2 regions of the Staphylococcus sp. Marseille-Q1834 genome follow, and region 2 is predicted to be linked to the other one. Evidence: riboswitches for the same ligand, from Rfam matches in the RefSeq annotation. Region 2 holds a riboswitch; the other holds the start of a gene.

Region 1 (8,340 bases), 350 kb from region 2:
GCATTAATAATTTAAGAATGCGGATTTGTTCTAGCATTTCTTTACCTTCGTTTGTGTCTTTAATCTTCTTACGTTGTAATTCTTCATCCACTACACGACGTACTGATAATTCATCAGCACCATCTGAAAGTACTTTATCTCTCGCATCAAAATGTTGATGTGCCACCAACTGCATGCCAAATGAATTATAAAGTAATGTATACCCTGCAATACCTGTTGTCTTCTGATAGGCTTTAGAGAAACCACCATCAATCACAATCATCTTGCCATCTGCTTTAATAGGGTTCTCACCATCAATCTCTTTAACTGGCGTGTGTCCATTAATAATACGTCCCTCATCTGGATTTAAGCCAAAGTCTTTCAACATCTTACGAATCATATCCACATCTTCACGTAAATAGTAATATGGATTTTTAGGCTCTTTATGAGAGGCTTTATCTTCAATAAAGTAACGTTCGAATGTTGTCATTGCTCTTTTTCCGAAAAGTGAACTATATTTACCTGTCCATAAATACCATACTAAATCAGTTGAAAGATCATCAGTAATTTCCTTGTTATCATATGCTAAACGCACATGTTTTTCGAAAACATCAAGTAAGTCACGGCCTTTATGTAACTCACCTTCAATTTCAAATGATTCCATTTCTCCGTTTTCATCGACAGGAATACAACCGTGAATAAGAAGATTGCCATTGTAAGGTAGGTAAAGTTTACCTTTTTGCATTAAGAAAGCCATATGGCGTTTTAATTTCTCAGATTGTTGGAAAGAAAGTAACAATTTGTCGATGACTTCTTCTTCTTCAGGTAATAGTTTGCCTGGATCTTGGGGATCAACTGTACTAAAACATGTGTCTTTTAAAGGATATGTTTTGCCGTAAATTGTAATTTCATTCGTATCATAGTTGACCTTTTCAAGAACTAAACGATCGTCCATTTCAAAGCTTGGGCGACGTTTAATAATTGGCATTTCTAATTTGAATTGAATCATTGCAATCGCTTGGTGAATCTTTGTGATTTGACTCTCTTCGAGTTTAGATAAGCCAGCAGGTTTGTCAGGACGTTTCTTTGGCTTAAAGGCAGGGTTGTCGCCATCATAATACTCTTCAGCTAATGTGAGTAAAGGACGTAAGTTAATACCATAAGCATCTTCGATAATATCTAAATTATCATATCGTGCACAAATACGGAGTAAGTTAGCAAGACAAGCTTTAGAGCCTGCATAGGCGCCGACCCATAACACATCATGGTTACCCCATTGAATATCGACTGAATGATAATTGATTAAAGTATCCATAATTTTATCTGGTTGAGGACCACGATCGTAAATGTCACCCACAACGTGAAGGTGATTTACAACAAGGCGTTGTACAGTATAAGACAATCCGATGATTAAATCGTCTGATTGTTCGAGTTCAATAATGAGGTTAACAAGTGTTTCATAATAAGATTTTTTATTTTTAAATTCATTGCTTTTATAAAGGAGTTCTTCCACAATATATGTAAATTCTTCAGGTAATGCTTTACGTAACTTAGAGCGCGTATATTTTGAAGAACAGTAAGTAATAAGTTCGATGAGACGTTCAATTGTAGTGATATACCAAAGGTTTAATTTACCTTTAGAATCGAAGTTATTTTTTACAAGTTTTAATTTTTCTTCAGGATAATAAACAAGGGCAGCTAGGTCATCAATTTCTCTTTGAGATAATTTATTTGTGAAGATGTCATTGATTTTAGCGCGCACGTTACCAGAACCATTGCGTAGCACGTGTTGGAAAGATTCATATTCACCATGTAAGTCACTCACAAAGTGTTCTGTACCTTTAGGTAATTCTAAAATAGATTCTAAATTAATAATTTCGGTAGCAAGTTTTTCTGGGCTATCGAATTGTTGAGACAATAAATCCAAATATTTCTTTCTTAATTCACTTTCAGTCGTTTGCGTCATTTATTTTTCACTCCTGTGTGGGATTGTCATTTGTTTTGAAAAGGGCAGTAAAATATAAAACCGCTTACATAAATTATCTTTAAAAAGTAGCATTTTTTCAATGGTGATGCTTAAATTGTCGAAATTAAAATATGAAAAAACCCTTCATGCTAGATGAAGGGTTGAAAAATTAACGTGTACGTTTTCTATTTTTAATGAATATAACATATAGTAGGTATAAGATTGCTAAGAAGATAATGACATACATGATATAAGAATAAGTATGTAAACCAGCCATTAATACGTCAAAGCTATCACTTAATAAACGGCCTAATAAAATAAGGGCAAAGTTCCAAATCGTTGTACCTAATAATGATAAGACTGTAAATGTAATGACATTCATTTTATTGATACCAGCAGGAATGGTAATGAGTACACGTAAAACCGGAATGAAGCGGCATAATAAAAATGCCCATGGGCCATAGCGTTTAAACCAATCATTGGCACGCTTGACGTCTTTACCTTTTAGTTTGAACCATTTCCCATGTTTATCAACAAAACGGTAAATACTTTCTTCTTTGATTAAACGACAGATATAGTACAAAATTAATAATCCTATAAATGAAGCGATAGTTGAAATAAGGAATAAGACGGGAATCGATAAGCCTGATTTAACAGACATTAATCCTGCAAACGTCAAAATAATCTCAGAAGGGACGACAGGCAACACATTCTCTAATAAGATAAGAATAAAGATGGCTGCGTAGCCCCATTTACTTATAAAATCGGTAATTAACTGTTCCATTTATAATTAAGAACTCCTTTAATTTTAAGCTTTATAACTACAATAAAAAATTCATAGTAAATTCATTATAATAAAATTTACTATGAATTGCTTGTATAAACCTAAAAGGTTATTATTTTAAAGCCTTTAAGTAACGATGATACAGTTGAGTAGCTTCTTCATCATCTTCGATACCATAGACATTCATACGTCCGTCTTTAAACAAGGTAATTTCATAATCCTTATCTTGAATTAGTTTCGCAAATGACGTGGATTTCACCATATCACCTGGGAAATGTTCAGCGTGTTCAAAGACAGCAGGTTGGTATCTAAAGAGATACGTTTTACCACAAAGACTTTCAATGTGTTGCTGTTGCTTTGTTTCTAATAATTCATAATGTTGTTGTTCGCAAACTTCACAGTCATTGTCTTTCAAGATATCGACATTCATGGCTTTAAAGTTAATCTCGAAAGCATCAATGGTAAGTAATTTTTTGGAAAAGCCTTTTCCAGATAAATAGCGAATAGCTTCTGATACTTCATAGCTTGCCACTTGTGTAATGACAGGCGGTAAGACGCCATTAATCGCACAACTTTCGCCAGTAGAAGGCATACGTTTTAATAAACATTTTAAGCAAGGCCCCTCAAAGTCGATGCCATAGACGGTGCCCTTACTGCCAACTGCAGCACCATATACCCAAGGAATATGATGCTTATGGCATACTTCGTTAATGAGATAACGAATTTTAAAATGATCCATGCCATCAATCACAATGTCAGGTTGCACCTTATTCATAATATCTTCAATATTCGTAGAGTCAATTTCTTGATAAAACGCTTGTACTTCTACGTTGGAATTAATATGCGCTAATTTTTCTTTAACGGCGTGTACTTTAGGCACCATGTTGGTAGCATCATCTTCTGTATACAATGCTTGGCGATGTAAATTTGATGTTTCCACAATATCCATATCAACAATGGCCAAGTGATGGGCGCCCATGCGAGCTAATAGCTCTGCTACATGGCTACCTAATGCACCAGCACCAAGTATTAAAATCTTCGCATTCGATAGGGCGTGTTGCCCATTTTCACCAAAAGCATGATAACGCATTTGACGATTGTAACGTTGCATTATAAGAATTCTAATCCTTCAGTTGGGCTTGACGCTTGCGCAGTATATTTCACTGGAATTCGTCCAGCTTCATAAGATAAACGACCAGCTTCAATACATAATTTCATTGCTTCAGCCATTTTAACAGGGTCTTTAGCGCCTGAAACAGCTGTATTTAATAAGATGGCGTCAGCACCTAATTCCATTGCGTGACAAGCGTCTTTAGCTGATCCAATACCAGCATCAACGATAACTGGGACATTAGCGTTTTTAATAATGTAGCTAAGGTTTAATTGGTTGTTAATACCACGGCCAGTACCGATTGGAGAAGCAAGTGGCATTACGGCATGTACATCTAATTCTTCTAAGCGTTTCGCTAAGACAACATCGTTAGAAATGTAAGGGCATACGATGTAGCCTTTCTCTAATAATATTTTACAAGCTTCGTATGTTTCGAAAGGATCAGGTAATAATGTTTCATCATCACCGATGACTTCGACTTTAATCATGTCACATACGCCTGCGTGGTTAGCGATTTCAGCGATACGAACGGCTTCTTCTGCAGTTTTAGCACCTGCTGTATTTGGGAAAGTGATGAAATCTTTTAAATTAATATTCGCAAGTGGGTTAGGTAAGTTTTTGTCATATAAGTTCATACGTCTTACTGCGAATGTAAGAACATTTGTTTCTGACGCTTTAATCGCTTCTGTTTGAATGTCTTCATTTTCAAATTTACCAGTACCTAATAATAAACGAGATTGTAATTCTAAATTTCCAATTTTAAACATATTATCCGCCTCCAACAAATTCTAATAATTCTAATTGATCATCTTCACGTACAGTATGATTATCATACTCTTCTTGTTTAATTAATGTCTTATTATGCTCGACGATGACACGTTCAGGGTCTAATTCAAGTGAGTGAAGCACTTGAGTAATCGACTGTTCTGCGTCGAATGTGAACGCATCACCATTAATGATACACTTCATTATTTGACCTCCTTGAAACATTAAATGACTCATAATTGCGTGGTTTAACACCAGTAAATAGCCAATTCGCAATATCACGGCCTATGACAGGTGAAAGTAAAATACCGTTACGGTAATGACCTGTAATGACGTATAAACCATCATCTATACGATCCATGATAGGCAATTCGCCATCAGTATAAGGGCGCACGCCAGACCATTGCTTAATGACTTTACCTTGTGCTAATTCAGGAATGCGTTCATTCGCGTATTGGTGTAGCCATGAGACACCTTGATTGGTATTGCCGACAGAATAATTATCAAACTCACTTGTCGCGCCAATAAGGAAACGATTAGGTTGTTTCGGCACGATATAGCAACCATTCGTCATAAATATCGTTTCTTTTAAATCTAAGTCGTCATGTTCAATCAATAATACTTCGCCTTTAACACCAACTACTTTACGCGGAAGTTGGTAGCGCTCTAATAATTTCGAAGTCCAAGCTCCTCCAGCGACAATCACTTTCTTAGCAACTAATTGACCTCTTGATGTAGATACTTCGTAATAGCCATTTTGACGTTCAACGTTAAGCACTTCAGTTTGATAATAACGATGAATATTACGTTGCTGTAGTGATTTGAAAAGTGCTTTCGTATAATGGTTCGCATTGATTTGTCCATCATTTGGAATGTAAATTGCCATTTCACTTGATGTGACATGACCATGCGTTAAATCAATTAAATCTTCTTCAGATAATTCCACTACACTAGGGTCCATGGAACTTAAGAATTCATATTGCTGTCTTAAACTTTCAACATCTTCAGGGCGATTCGCCACTTTGATTAATCCCGATGACTGATATTGAATATCGATACCTGTTTCATCTTGCAAAGCTTCGCACAGTTCTGGGAAAAGTGAGCGCGATTCGAGCGCAAGTCTAAATAAATCATTATCTTCAGTAAATTCATTTTGTGCACCTAGCATACCGCCTGCTTTGTAAGAAGCATGTTTACCAGGAACATCTCTATCGACAATAGCGACATCCATTTGTGACTGACTTAAATGTCGCGCAATAGACATGCCAATCACGCCTGAACCTATAATAAGAACGTCATGCATCTTTCAACCACTCCTTTCGTAACTGTTCGATTTGTTGTAAAGATGCGTTCATAAAGAAAGAAATTGCACATATACCAGTAAACCCTTTAGGTAATTGGTGAATCGTTTCTTTAGTGATGCCACCAATAGCATAAATAGGAATCGGCAAACGTAAAACGTCATTGACCTCTTCTTGTGAACGTGGCTGTTGATTTGGTTTAGAAGGCGTTGTGAAAATGTGGCCATAAAACACATAATCAAGACCATGTTCATAAGCTTGCTTCACAGATTCTTTAGAATGGGTCGACATACTGACTTCGACATGAGGGTATCGTTGTTTGTAATCAAACGCAGTCTTATCCATCTCACGACAATGTAATCGTGAAAGGCTCAATGATTCTAGTAACTTAACATCACTATGAATGATTACTTTCTCTTTTGGAAAGCCTGCATCTAAAAGTTGTGTGATGAAGTTAAATAACGCTTTACGTGACATAGGGGTACGAAAAAGTAGTCCGTCTATCCCTTCAGCTATAGCTAAGAAATGCTGTAAATCTTCGTCTGTTAAATCTTTGTAAGTCGTTATTGCAATAAATATATGCCTCACCCCTTGAACAATAAAAAACGCTATTACCCTCGTAGGGAAATAGCGTTTAGCTCAACTTTACGATATCCTTTACGCCACTTTCCTACGCCAGTACAAACTGGATCAGGTTCCAGGAATTATAAAGTTCGTTCTTTACTCTCAGCCTTAAACAAAGGCACTTCCAGTGGATGATAAATTTTATTCATTTATAAATTAATTAATAGCGTTTCAGTTCAATTTCATTTTACAGTTTTTCTGATTAGAGTTCAAATCTTAAATAAAAATAAATATGACACTACTTTTCGAAAAGTAGTATAACAACACAAACAAGCGCAATTTAATAAAAAACTTTTGTAAAGATATTGTAAACGTTTGCAATACCTGGTAATATGATAAAAAATAAGTGATTAAGCCTATCATGACAGGGCTTGAAAGGTGGAAAGTGATTAGAGCAAAAGGGAGTCTTCATGATTAATAGACAACATAAAAAGAATCAACAAAAAAGGAAAGTAGGAAAGAATATGGTTCAAAGACAAAGGAAAAGTAATGTCCGTTGGATGTTCGCATTACTATTTTTTATTATCGGAGTAATTGCATATATGGATAGATCGAATATCTCATATATTGCACCACAAATGATGCAAGATTTACATATGAATAAACAGCAATTTGGTTTATTAGCATCCTTCTTCTCATTAGGATATGCATTAATGCAAGTACCTTCAGGTATGTTAGCTGAAAAGTTTGGTCCACGTAAAATGATTACTATCGCATTAGTATGGTGGAGTGCTTTTACAATTTTTACAGGAATGATTAAACATCACGGTTTATTATTCTTAGTGCGTTTCTTATTTGGTGTAGGGGAAGCACCAATGTATCCATCAAATGCAGTTTTCAACTCAACATGGTTTGCGAAAGATGAAAAGGGAAGAGCATCTAGTGCATTATTAGCAGGTTCGTATTTTGGACCAGTACTAGCACCAATTATTACTATCGCCATTGTAAATGCATTTAATTGGCAAGCTGTCTTTTATATTTTTGGTGCGGTTGGTGTCTTAATTGCGATTTTATGGGGAATCATCGCAAAAGACCTTCCAGAGCAACATCGTATGGTTAACGAAGCGGAAAAACATTTTATTATGCAAAATCGTGACTTAGTTCAAACTAGCAAATCTTTACCACCATGGAATCAATTCTTCCGTCGCGTAAGTTTCTATGCTATCGCAGGTCAATACTTTGTAGTTCAATTTATTATTACATTATTCTTAATTTGGTTACCAACATACTTAACAGAGCAATATCATGTAGAGTTTAAACATATGACAATCAGTTCATTACCTTGGTTTATTATGTTTATCTTAATTTTATCTGCAGGTGCCATTTCAGATAAAATTTTACGTAGTGGTCAATCACGCTTTGTATCAAGAGGATTAATTGCGATTGCTGGATTCATTGTGTTTGCGATTTCAATCTTCTTCGCAGTTCATACAGAAAGCTTATACATTACGATCTTCTGGTTATCACTTGGCTTAGGTGGTATGGGTATCTCAATGGGTATGAGTTGGGCTGCTGCAAATGATATTGGTCGTAACTTTGCCGGTACAGTTTCTGGTTGGATGAACTTATGGGGTAACATTGGTGCCTTAGTTAGTCCATTCTTAGCTGGTGCAGTAGTAACATCTCTTGGATGGTCAATGACATTCCAATTACTTATCGTTCCAGCTGTCATTGCAGTTATCTTATGGTTCTTCGTTTCACCAGATAAACCATTGATTAAAGATGAAAGTAAAAAGTTAAAATAATAGGTTTGATTCATAGAAAAGTGAGCAAAACGCTCACTTTTTTTATTGACATATTTCTTGGGATG
Region 2 (8,340 bases):
TTTAATCATTTCTGGTCCTACAGGCTCACTAGCATCTACTTTAGAAGGTGTAGCATACATAGGACCTACACCAATATAATCTACATGAGGTAAATCTGAATGGTTGTATTCTTCCTCATCCCCTACGCTTAAACCAATAATCTTTTTATTAAAGCGTTGAGCAAATGTAGCAACTTTAGCATCATCTTGACCGACATGTATGCCATCAGCGTCAATTTGTTCTGCTAGATCAACATCATCATTAACTAAAAATGGCACGTTATATTCACGACATAATGCGTGTAATTGTTGTGCTAATTTGACTTTATCTTCACCTATTAGTGCATTTGGCCCCTTTTCACGAAATTGGAATAAAGTAATTCCCGCTTCAAGTGCCTCTTTTAAAATCGTTTGAATATCATTATCTTCTGGCACATCTTGTGTTCCACATATAAAGTAAACATTTAAATCACTAGCTTTAAACATTTATTTCACCTCTAAACGTTTAACGTGTTGTTCATAAGTTGAATACTCTAATTGATACATTTCATCTAATAAATGAGGTAAAAATGTGCCTGGCCCTTTAACTTGTTCATCCTTTTCAGCAATTTCTGCAGCAATATTATAGAAACTTACTGCTTCTTCAAGAACTTGTAGTGAAGGATGTGTTTCTCGGAATAAGAAACTTGCTACTAAACCACCCAATAAGCATCCTGCTCCAGTTATCTTCGCTAAAAGCGGTGACCCATTTGATAACTGTACAACTTTATTATCTTGGACAATGATATCTTCTTTGCCGGTTAATACAATCGCTGTGTTTAGCTTCTCATATGCTTTCTTAGCGATAGTAATAGAATCTAGATTTGCGTCTCCATCTGTACCTTTCATTGTTGTATTCGCATCAACTAACGTTAAAATTTCTGAAGCGTTTCCTTTAATTACTGCCACTTCAACTTCAGATAAGAATTTTTGACAAAATTGTTTACGATAAGTTGAAGCTCCAACTGCTACTGGATCAAATACAATTGGCGTACCTTGTTGGTTAGCGATTTTCCCAATTTCTAGAATATCTTCTTCATTAGCTTTAGTTAATGTACCAATATTTATTAATAATGCACCTGCCACTTTATAAAACTCTTCAGCCTCTTCAGGTGCTTCACTCATTGCTGGGCTTGCGCCAATACTCAATAGACCATTAGCAGTAAAGTTTTTTACGACATCGTTGGTATAACAAACAACTAATGGATTTTCATTTCTTAATTTCTCTAAATTATTCATCATCTAATCCTACTTTCTTCATATAAGCAAAGTGGTTCACTGGACCACGACCTTGACCAATTTCAGGTGTATATTCAATACTTAGTGAAATAAATTCCTTAGCCTTTTTAACCGCTTCATAAATTGATTTACCTTTAGCAAGTTCTGCAGTTATTACTGCTGAAAATGTACAACCAGTACCGTGCGTATGTGGTGTATCAAAGCGTTTATTTTCAAATGTATAAACGTCGTCTTTAGTAAATAAGAAGTCTTTAGCGTTATTTAAATCAGCTGAATGTCCACCTTTAATCACTACACCCTTACTACCAATTTCATTAATAAAGATGTGCCCTGCTTTACGAATACTTTCTTCAGTATCAATTTTTAGACCAGTAATTTCTTCTGCTTCAGGAATATTAGGTGTTACAACGTCAGCTAATGGCAATAACGTGCTTTGTAAATGTTTTTTAGTAGCATCATCCATTAATGAATCACCACTTTTAGCTAACATAACAGGGTCTATCACGTATGGAATATCAGAATGTTGTTTTAAATATTCTTGTACAAGTTCCATTGTCTCATGCGTAGCAATCATACCTGTTTTAATTGCATGTGGTAATTCATCATCAAATACACTATCAAGTTGTTCCTTGACCCAACTTGTTTCTAAATTATGAATGTGTTGAACACCTTTAGTGTTTTGAGCCACAATACTCGTGATAGCAGCCATGCCATAGACACCACAAGCGTGAAATGATTTTAAATCTGCCATTACTCCAGCACCGCCTGATGGATCAGTGCCTGCTATTGTTAATGCAATTTTTGGTTTATTCATGTTCTTCTCCTCCAAAGTTCCATTGCTCATCTATGTAAGCCATATTAAAGAAATTACGTTCATGAATCGTACTTTGTAAGAAACTTTCTTTAATTTCTTGTTTCTCTTGATCGCTACAATTTTCAGTTAATTCATCTAACATACGATCAAAGACTTCGATTAAAGGACGCATTTCAGTACTATAAAAATCAAACCATCTAGCCGTAATGACATCTCTATTTAAATTTTGGTCTTCTAATGCCATTTTTGCTATGACTTCATAGACATATGGGCAAGGTGCCATAGCGGCAATTGTATAGGCTGCATTTTCATGAGCATAAGCATGATAATACATATGTTTGATGTAATGATCTCCACTCGGAGGCCATACTTTCTCACGAACAATTTCTTCGTACGGTTCGTTTATATAATCTGCTAAAATTTCATGTGCTTCTACTTCACCGTCTAACATAAATTCGATTTGCTCTACTAAAAATTTAACATCTGTCATAGAAGGCGCTTTAGGAATTAATAGTGCATACAAATTAGTAAATTCTTTTAGATATGAAGCATCCGCGCGTAAATATTGACGCACAGCTTGTTTAGGTAATTGACCTTTTAATAAATCTTGAATGAAACCATCTTTGTAAATTTGTTCAATAATAGGTTGTGCTGCTTCTTTTAACTCAGTTGAAAAGCTCATTATAATTCCTCCCTTAAATTAAAAAACTACATTTCAACGTATCAACGCAGAAATGTAGTCATCTTCAATAGAAGGTATGTAAAATTACATAACTACTTTCCTACGTTGGTACTAACCAAATCAGGTTATAAGGGTCTGAAAAAATCATCTCAGCCATAGTTTTTGGCTCCCCTAGTAGTTTTATTTTATTAATTTTACATTATCAAACAGTATATTATTTTTCAAATAAAAAACTGAGATGTTTCATTAATCGAAACATCTCAGTAAATATTAATTTATGCAGTTACCCATTGTGATGGGCCAGCAGTGTTGTAAAGTTTTACAGCTGCAGCATCTTGAACGTGTTCAGGTACTTGCGCTGGTGATACACCTTTATATTGAGCAGGTGCTACTGAATCCCATGTAGATTGTAAGAATTGGTATTTACCAGCTGCGCCTGAGCTTGGGTTGATAGCGTGAATATCGCCACCTGATTCACGTTGAGCAATTTGTTGTAAATGACCATTTACGTGTACTGAAGAACCATTTGAAGCTGTGTTGTTGCTTGTTGATGCTTGTTGTGGTTGTTGAGTTTGCTCAGTTTGTGGTGCTTGTTGAGTTTGAACTGGTTGTTGTTGATTAGATTGTTGTTGTGAAGCTACTGTTTCAGCTGATGTTTGGTTGTTAGAAGCTGAAGCTTGTTCACTAACATTTTGTTGTTGTGGTTGCTCAGTTTGAGTTGCTTGTGATGTTTGAGCTACTGGTGTAGATTGACCAGTTGTTTGACCTGTTTGAGCATAGTTCCAAACCCAATGCGTACCATTTGATTCAAAATGGTAAGTGAAACCATCATAATCAAATGTTATGTTATAAGCGCCTTCTTGGATAGGGCTATTATTTAATGATTGATCATTTGATTGAGCTAATTGTGCTAATTCAGCTTTATTAATTTGTGACTCACTTGCATCTGCGTGACCTGCATTACCAGCTGCTACTCCTAAGCCTACTGCTAATGTTGAAGCAATAATAGTCTTTTTCATAGTTTAAAAGTCCTCCTGTTTAATTTTTTTCCTAATCAAATTAATTACAGGTAATACTCTAACATCTGAAAAAGCGTCGCAGGTTACAGCCAAATAAAAAAAGAAGCCTCTTTTTTACATGGAAATTACAAGAAATGAGACCTTAAATTACTTCAAAATATTCATTCAACCCTTTCATGGCAGTTTTAAAGTGTTTACGTTAGCTTGTTATGTATGTAATATTCTTGAAATCTTTCAGATATTTATCTTAAAAATTAAGAACCTCTCCCCATTAATTTGAATTAATAAAGAGAGATTCTGAGTATAATTGAAAGATGTTATATATAAAATAGAGAAGATTGGAGTTAAAGTTTAGAAAGTTGATTTAATTTTAATTGATATTAATAATGTCTAAATTATCTAGGGGATAAGTGTCTTCCATAAATGAGCTATTTGAGAGAATTTCGTTGTTTTTTGATTGTGGGGACATAAATTTAATTGTTTCTACATATAATTCTGTTACAAAATGCGTTTGTCCCTCTTTTTCATACTTACGTGAACGCATTTGTCCTGTTATACCTACCAATGAACCTTGACTAGTATATTTTTCAATATTCGTTGCTGTTTTGCCAAAAGCTTTACAAAAAATATAATCACAAGCGATTTCATTATTGTCGTCTTTATAATTACGTTCAGTAGCAACACTAAAGGTAGCAATTTTCACCTCCTCTTTTTCATAGATTTGTGCATCTTTAGTCATACGACCTACGATAACTATCTTATTTAGCATGTGTCACCTCCTTCAAAAACTATCTTAATCACATTTCATATGTACGTCAAAACGCCATTTTTAATAAAAATTTACTATTTATAATCAAAATTTGTTATATTTAAAGAAAATAGTTAAAACTTGAATGTTCAATTAAATAATTTCTAATTTATTGCATATTTTCAAAATTTTTAGGATGTGATTAGGTGAAGACTTTTAAAGCGGTGCGTTTTCAAATTGTGAATGAAAATGGTGGAATTACAGAATTTGAATTAGAAGACGGCGTTATTATTAATAAAGAAAATAGTGGAACAGGTTGGTTATTAGAAGTCGTTATTTCTAATGCTCATCATGAGACTATGAAAAAATATTATGATGATCAAACGTTATTAGATATTCGTGTCGTAATTACTAGACCTTCGAATGATCCTGCTCTATTTGATGCGACAATCAAAAGTATTAAAACGTTTGATACTACCATGTCTATTGTATTCGAATGCCATATTTATACTTTACGCCAAGTATATGCCGAAAGTTTATTGGAACAATTAATTGATGAAGGCTTGTCTGGTGAAGAATTAAAAGTTACATTTAATCGTATGATGCAATCTAAACCTAAATTAAAGGAAGAAAAATTTGACAGAGACGAATAAAGATTAAGAAACTTTGAGCCTACTTTAATAGTTAAATTGAAGGTTAGTAGTAATGAGTCAAAGAAGTTCTAAAAATGGTAGCGGTTGTCTAATGGGATGTTTATCTACGATTTTTATAGTCATTTTTCTACCTATTCTATTATTACTATTACTTTAATTATGAACTACGTTTCCTTCATAGATGAATATATATTAAAAGAGGCTGAGACAAATTAAAATGTCTCAGCCTTTACTAATATATTGGCAGTAGCTGACTGGTTTGAAAATGCGCTTAAATCAAGCTTTTTCAAATCTAGTCATCCTTGCCGGGGAGCGGGGCCCCAGCACAGAGAATTTCATTAAGAAATTCCACTAATAAAGCAAGCTGGGGTTGGACGACGAAATTTATTTAATTTCTGTCCCACTCCCTTTTAACACATTTTATCTCTATCGATTATTGCTATGCATCTTGAATTGCGAAAGTAAGTTCACAACTACAAGCAAGTTGACCATCAACAGTTGCTTTCGCTGTACCTTTTCCGATTGGCCCTTTAATTTTAGTGATTTCAACTTCTAATAATAAAGTATCACCAGGTGTCACTTGTTTTTTAAAGCGACATTTATCAATACCTGCGAATAAGGCAATTTTACCTTTATTCTCTTCACTATTAAGCATAGCTACTGCGCCTGTTTGAGCTAATGCTTCAGTAATTAATACACCAGGCATTACAGCGTAGTCTGGAAAATGTCCTTGGAAAAATGGTTCATTTCCTGAAACTTGTTTTAAACCTACACAACGTTTACCTTCTTCATATTCAACCACTCGGTCAATTAATAAGAACGGTTGTCTGTGTGGGATAATTTGTTTAATTTGATTGTAATCAAAGATTGTTTCCATTTGAAACTACCTCCAGCAATAATTTATCATTTGATGTTAAAAATTAATCATTGATACGTTCAATATCTGCACCAAGTGATTTTAACTTTTCATGGAAATTAACATAACCACGATCTAAGTGTTTTAATTCAGTCACTTGAGTCGTACCATCAGCTACTAAGCCTGCTAAAATCAATGCAGCTGCTGCTCTTAAGTCAGTTGCTTTAACTTGCGCACCTTGTAATTGACTCTTACCAGCAATTTTAGCGCTTCTACCTTCTACAGTGATATTAGCATTCATTCTTCTAAATTCTGCTACGTGCATGAATCTATTTTCAAAGACAGTTTCAGTAACGACTTTATGACCTTCAGCTGTTAATAATAAAGCCATCATTTGAGATTGCATGTCAGTTGGGAAACCAGGATGAGGTAAAGTCTTAACATCTACTGGTTTTAATTCACCTTCTGCAGTTACGCGTACACCATCTTCTTGGAAATCAAGATTGACACCCATTTCTTCTAATTTGTAGATTAAGCTTGTCATGTGTTCTTTAACTGCATCACGCACAAAGACATCCCCTCTTGTAATCGCCGCAGCAATGATTAATGTACCTGCTTCGATTCTATCAGGGATAATTGAGTGTTCTACACCTTTAAGTTTTTCAACACCGTGAATAGTAATAGTATCTGTACCAGCGCCAGTAACTTTACCACCCATTTCATTAATGTAATTAGCTAAATCTACGATCTCAGGTTCTTTAGCAACATTCTCAATAACAGTCTTCCCTTTAGCTAGTGAAGCCGCCATAATAATGTTTTGAGTTGCACCTACACTTGGGAAATCTAAGTGAATATCGGCACCTTTTAACCCATCTTTAGTACTAGCATAGATATTACCGTTTTCAAGATGGATTTCTGCTCCTAACGCTTCAAATCCTTTAATATGTTGTTCAATAGGGCGTGCTCCAATTGCACAACCACCAGGTAGCGCTACAATAGCATGACCTAGACGAGCTAATAAAGGTCCCATAACTAAGACACTAGCTCTCATTTTACTTACATATTCATAAGGTGCTTCCTCATTCAATGTAGATGACGCATCTACTGTTACTGCGCCTTCTTCTTTATTGTAGTCAACTTTAGCATTTAATGTTGATAAGACATTGTTAATTGTAACGACATCGCTTAGATCTGGAACGTTAACTAGTTTACTTTGTCCTTCAGAAGCTAATAATGAAGCAGTAAGTACAGGTAATACTGCATTTTTTGCTCCTTCTACTTTAACTTCTCCAGTTAGGCGATTGCCTCCATTTATAACTATTTTATCCATTTTAATCCTCCACTTTAAACTCCAACTATTTTCATCATTTCCCTATTTCAAATTGTTTTATTTATTAATTATATCTACTTTTCAAATTAATTAACAGATATTGATTTATTAAAACAAATATTTTACTTGTGTTGAATACTGTAATAAATCAATTAAAAAGTTGCTTACTGCAGTTCCTAATAAAATTGCCATAAATATCAGGCAAACTTGAACTTGAGTAGCATAACCTTTTTTAAATAGGTTATCTAATCTAAGAGAGTTTAATGCCCAATAAGCAATACAAATACAAATGACATGTAATATTAAATGTATAACTGCAAATTGACCTATATAGTCCATAACTAACTCTCCTTAAAGATTACTGTATTATATTGTACATTAAATATGTATAGAATGATACTCAAGATAATCATTATAAACATAAAAAAAGGTTTGGAAACCAAGTCAGTTTCCAAACCTTTATCATTTTATTTTAATTCAGCTACGCGTAAGCGGTTTTCTGCTCTTGCTAATGCACGTTTAGCTCGGTTAATATCACTATTATCCTCATCTTCTAAATGTGATTGCGCTCTTTGACGAGCTAATTTAGCTCTTTCAACGTCAATTTCACTAGCAGCTTCAGCTGTTTGTACAATTACAGATACTTTTTGTTGTCTAATTTCAACAAAGCCACCACTAACAGCTATATACTCAGAACCATTTTTATAATTTACTTTAACATGGCCTGTTTTTAATGCGGCAACTGTCGGAATATGTCCACTCATGACACCCATTTCCCCAGCTGTCGTTTGAAAAACAACCAGTTCAACGTCATCTTTTTCGTAGACTGAACCATTAGGAGTGACAATATCAAGATTTAAAGTACTCATTATCTATTCCCCCTAATTAGTTTAGACTTCAACACCCATATCTTTAGCTTTAGCAATTACATCTTCCATGCTTCCTACTAAACGGAAAGCATCTTCAGGAATGTGATCATAT

The links. Region 2 has a riboswitch for thiamine pyrophosphate ahead of tenA (thiaminase II). Riboswitches for the same ligand answer to the same signal wherever they lie in the genome.
Region 1: linked by a shared signal. The riboswitch ahead of LIX58_RS06705 (thiamine phosphate synthase) and the one ahead of tenA (thiaminase II) in region 2 are both predicted to bind thiamine pyrophosphate.

What each region holds. Positions count from the first base shown of each region.
Region 1 covers NZ_CAKASN010000001.1:1,358,273-1,366,612, forward strand. The annotation lists gene LIX58_RS06675 (fructose-1,6-bisphosphatase) at 1-1,945, opposite strand, end outside; gene LIX58_RS06680 (DedA family protein) at 2,115-2,729, opposite strand; gene LIX58_RS06685 (ThiF family adenylyltransferase) at 2,842-3,840, opposite strand; gene LIX58_RS06690 (thiazole synthase) at 3,840-4,607, opposite strand; gene thiS (sulfur carrier protein ThiS) at 4,609-4,809, opposite strand; gene thiO (glycine oxidase ThiO) at 4,793-5,908, opposite strand; gene LIX58_RS06705 (thiamine phosphate synthase) at 5,901-6,494, opposite strand; TPP riboswitch at 6,557-6,666, opposite strand; gene LIX58_RS06710 (MFS transporter) at 6,995-8,275, shown strand.
Region 2 covers NZ_CAKASN010000001.1:1,708,904-1,717,243, reverse strand. The annotation lists gene thiE (thiamine phosphate synthase) at 1-465, opposite strand, end outside; gene thiM (hydroxyethylthiazole kinase) at 466-1,257, opposite strand; gene thiD (bifunctional hydroxymethylpyrimidine kinase/phosphomethylpyrimidine kinase) at 1,250-2,071, opposite strand; gene tenA (thiaminase II) at 2,064-2,753, opposite strand; TPP riboswitch at 2,834-2,936, opposite strand; gene LIX58_RS08510 (transglycosylase family protein) at 3,029-3,772, opposite strand; gene LIX58_RS08505 (single-stranded DNA-binding protein) at 4,143-4,541, opposite strand; gene LIX58_RS08500 (YwpF-like family protein) at 4,727-5,173, shown strand; gene fabZ (3-hydroxyacyl-ACP dehydratase FabZ) at 5,613-6,050, opposite strand; gene murA (UDP-N-acetylglucosamine 1-carboxyvinyltransferase) at 6,094-7,359, opposite strand; gene LIX58_RS08485 (DUF1146 family protein) at 7,468-7,698, opposite strand; gene LIX58_RS08480 (F0F1 ATP synthase subunit epsilon) at 7,827-8,228, opposite strand; gene atpD (F0F1 ATP synthase subunit beta) at 8,250-8,340, opposite strand, start outside.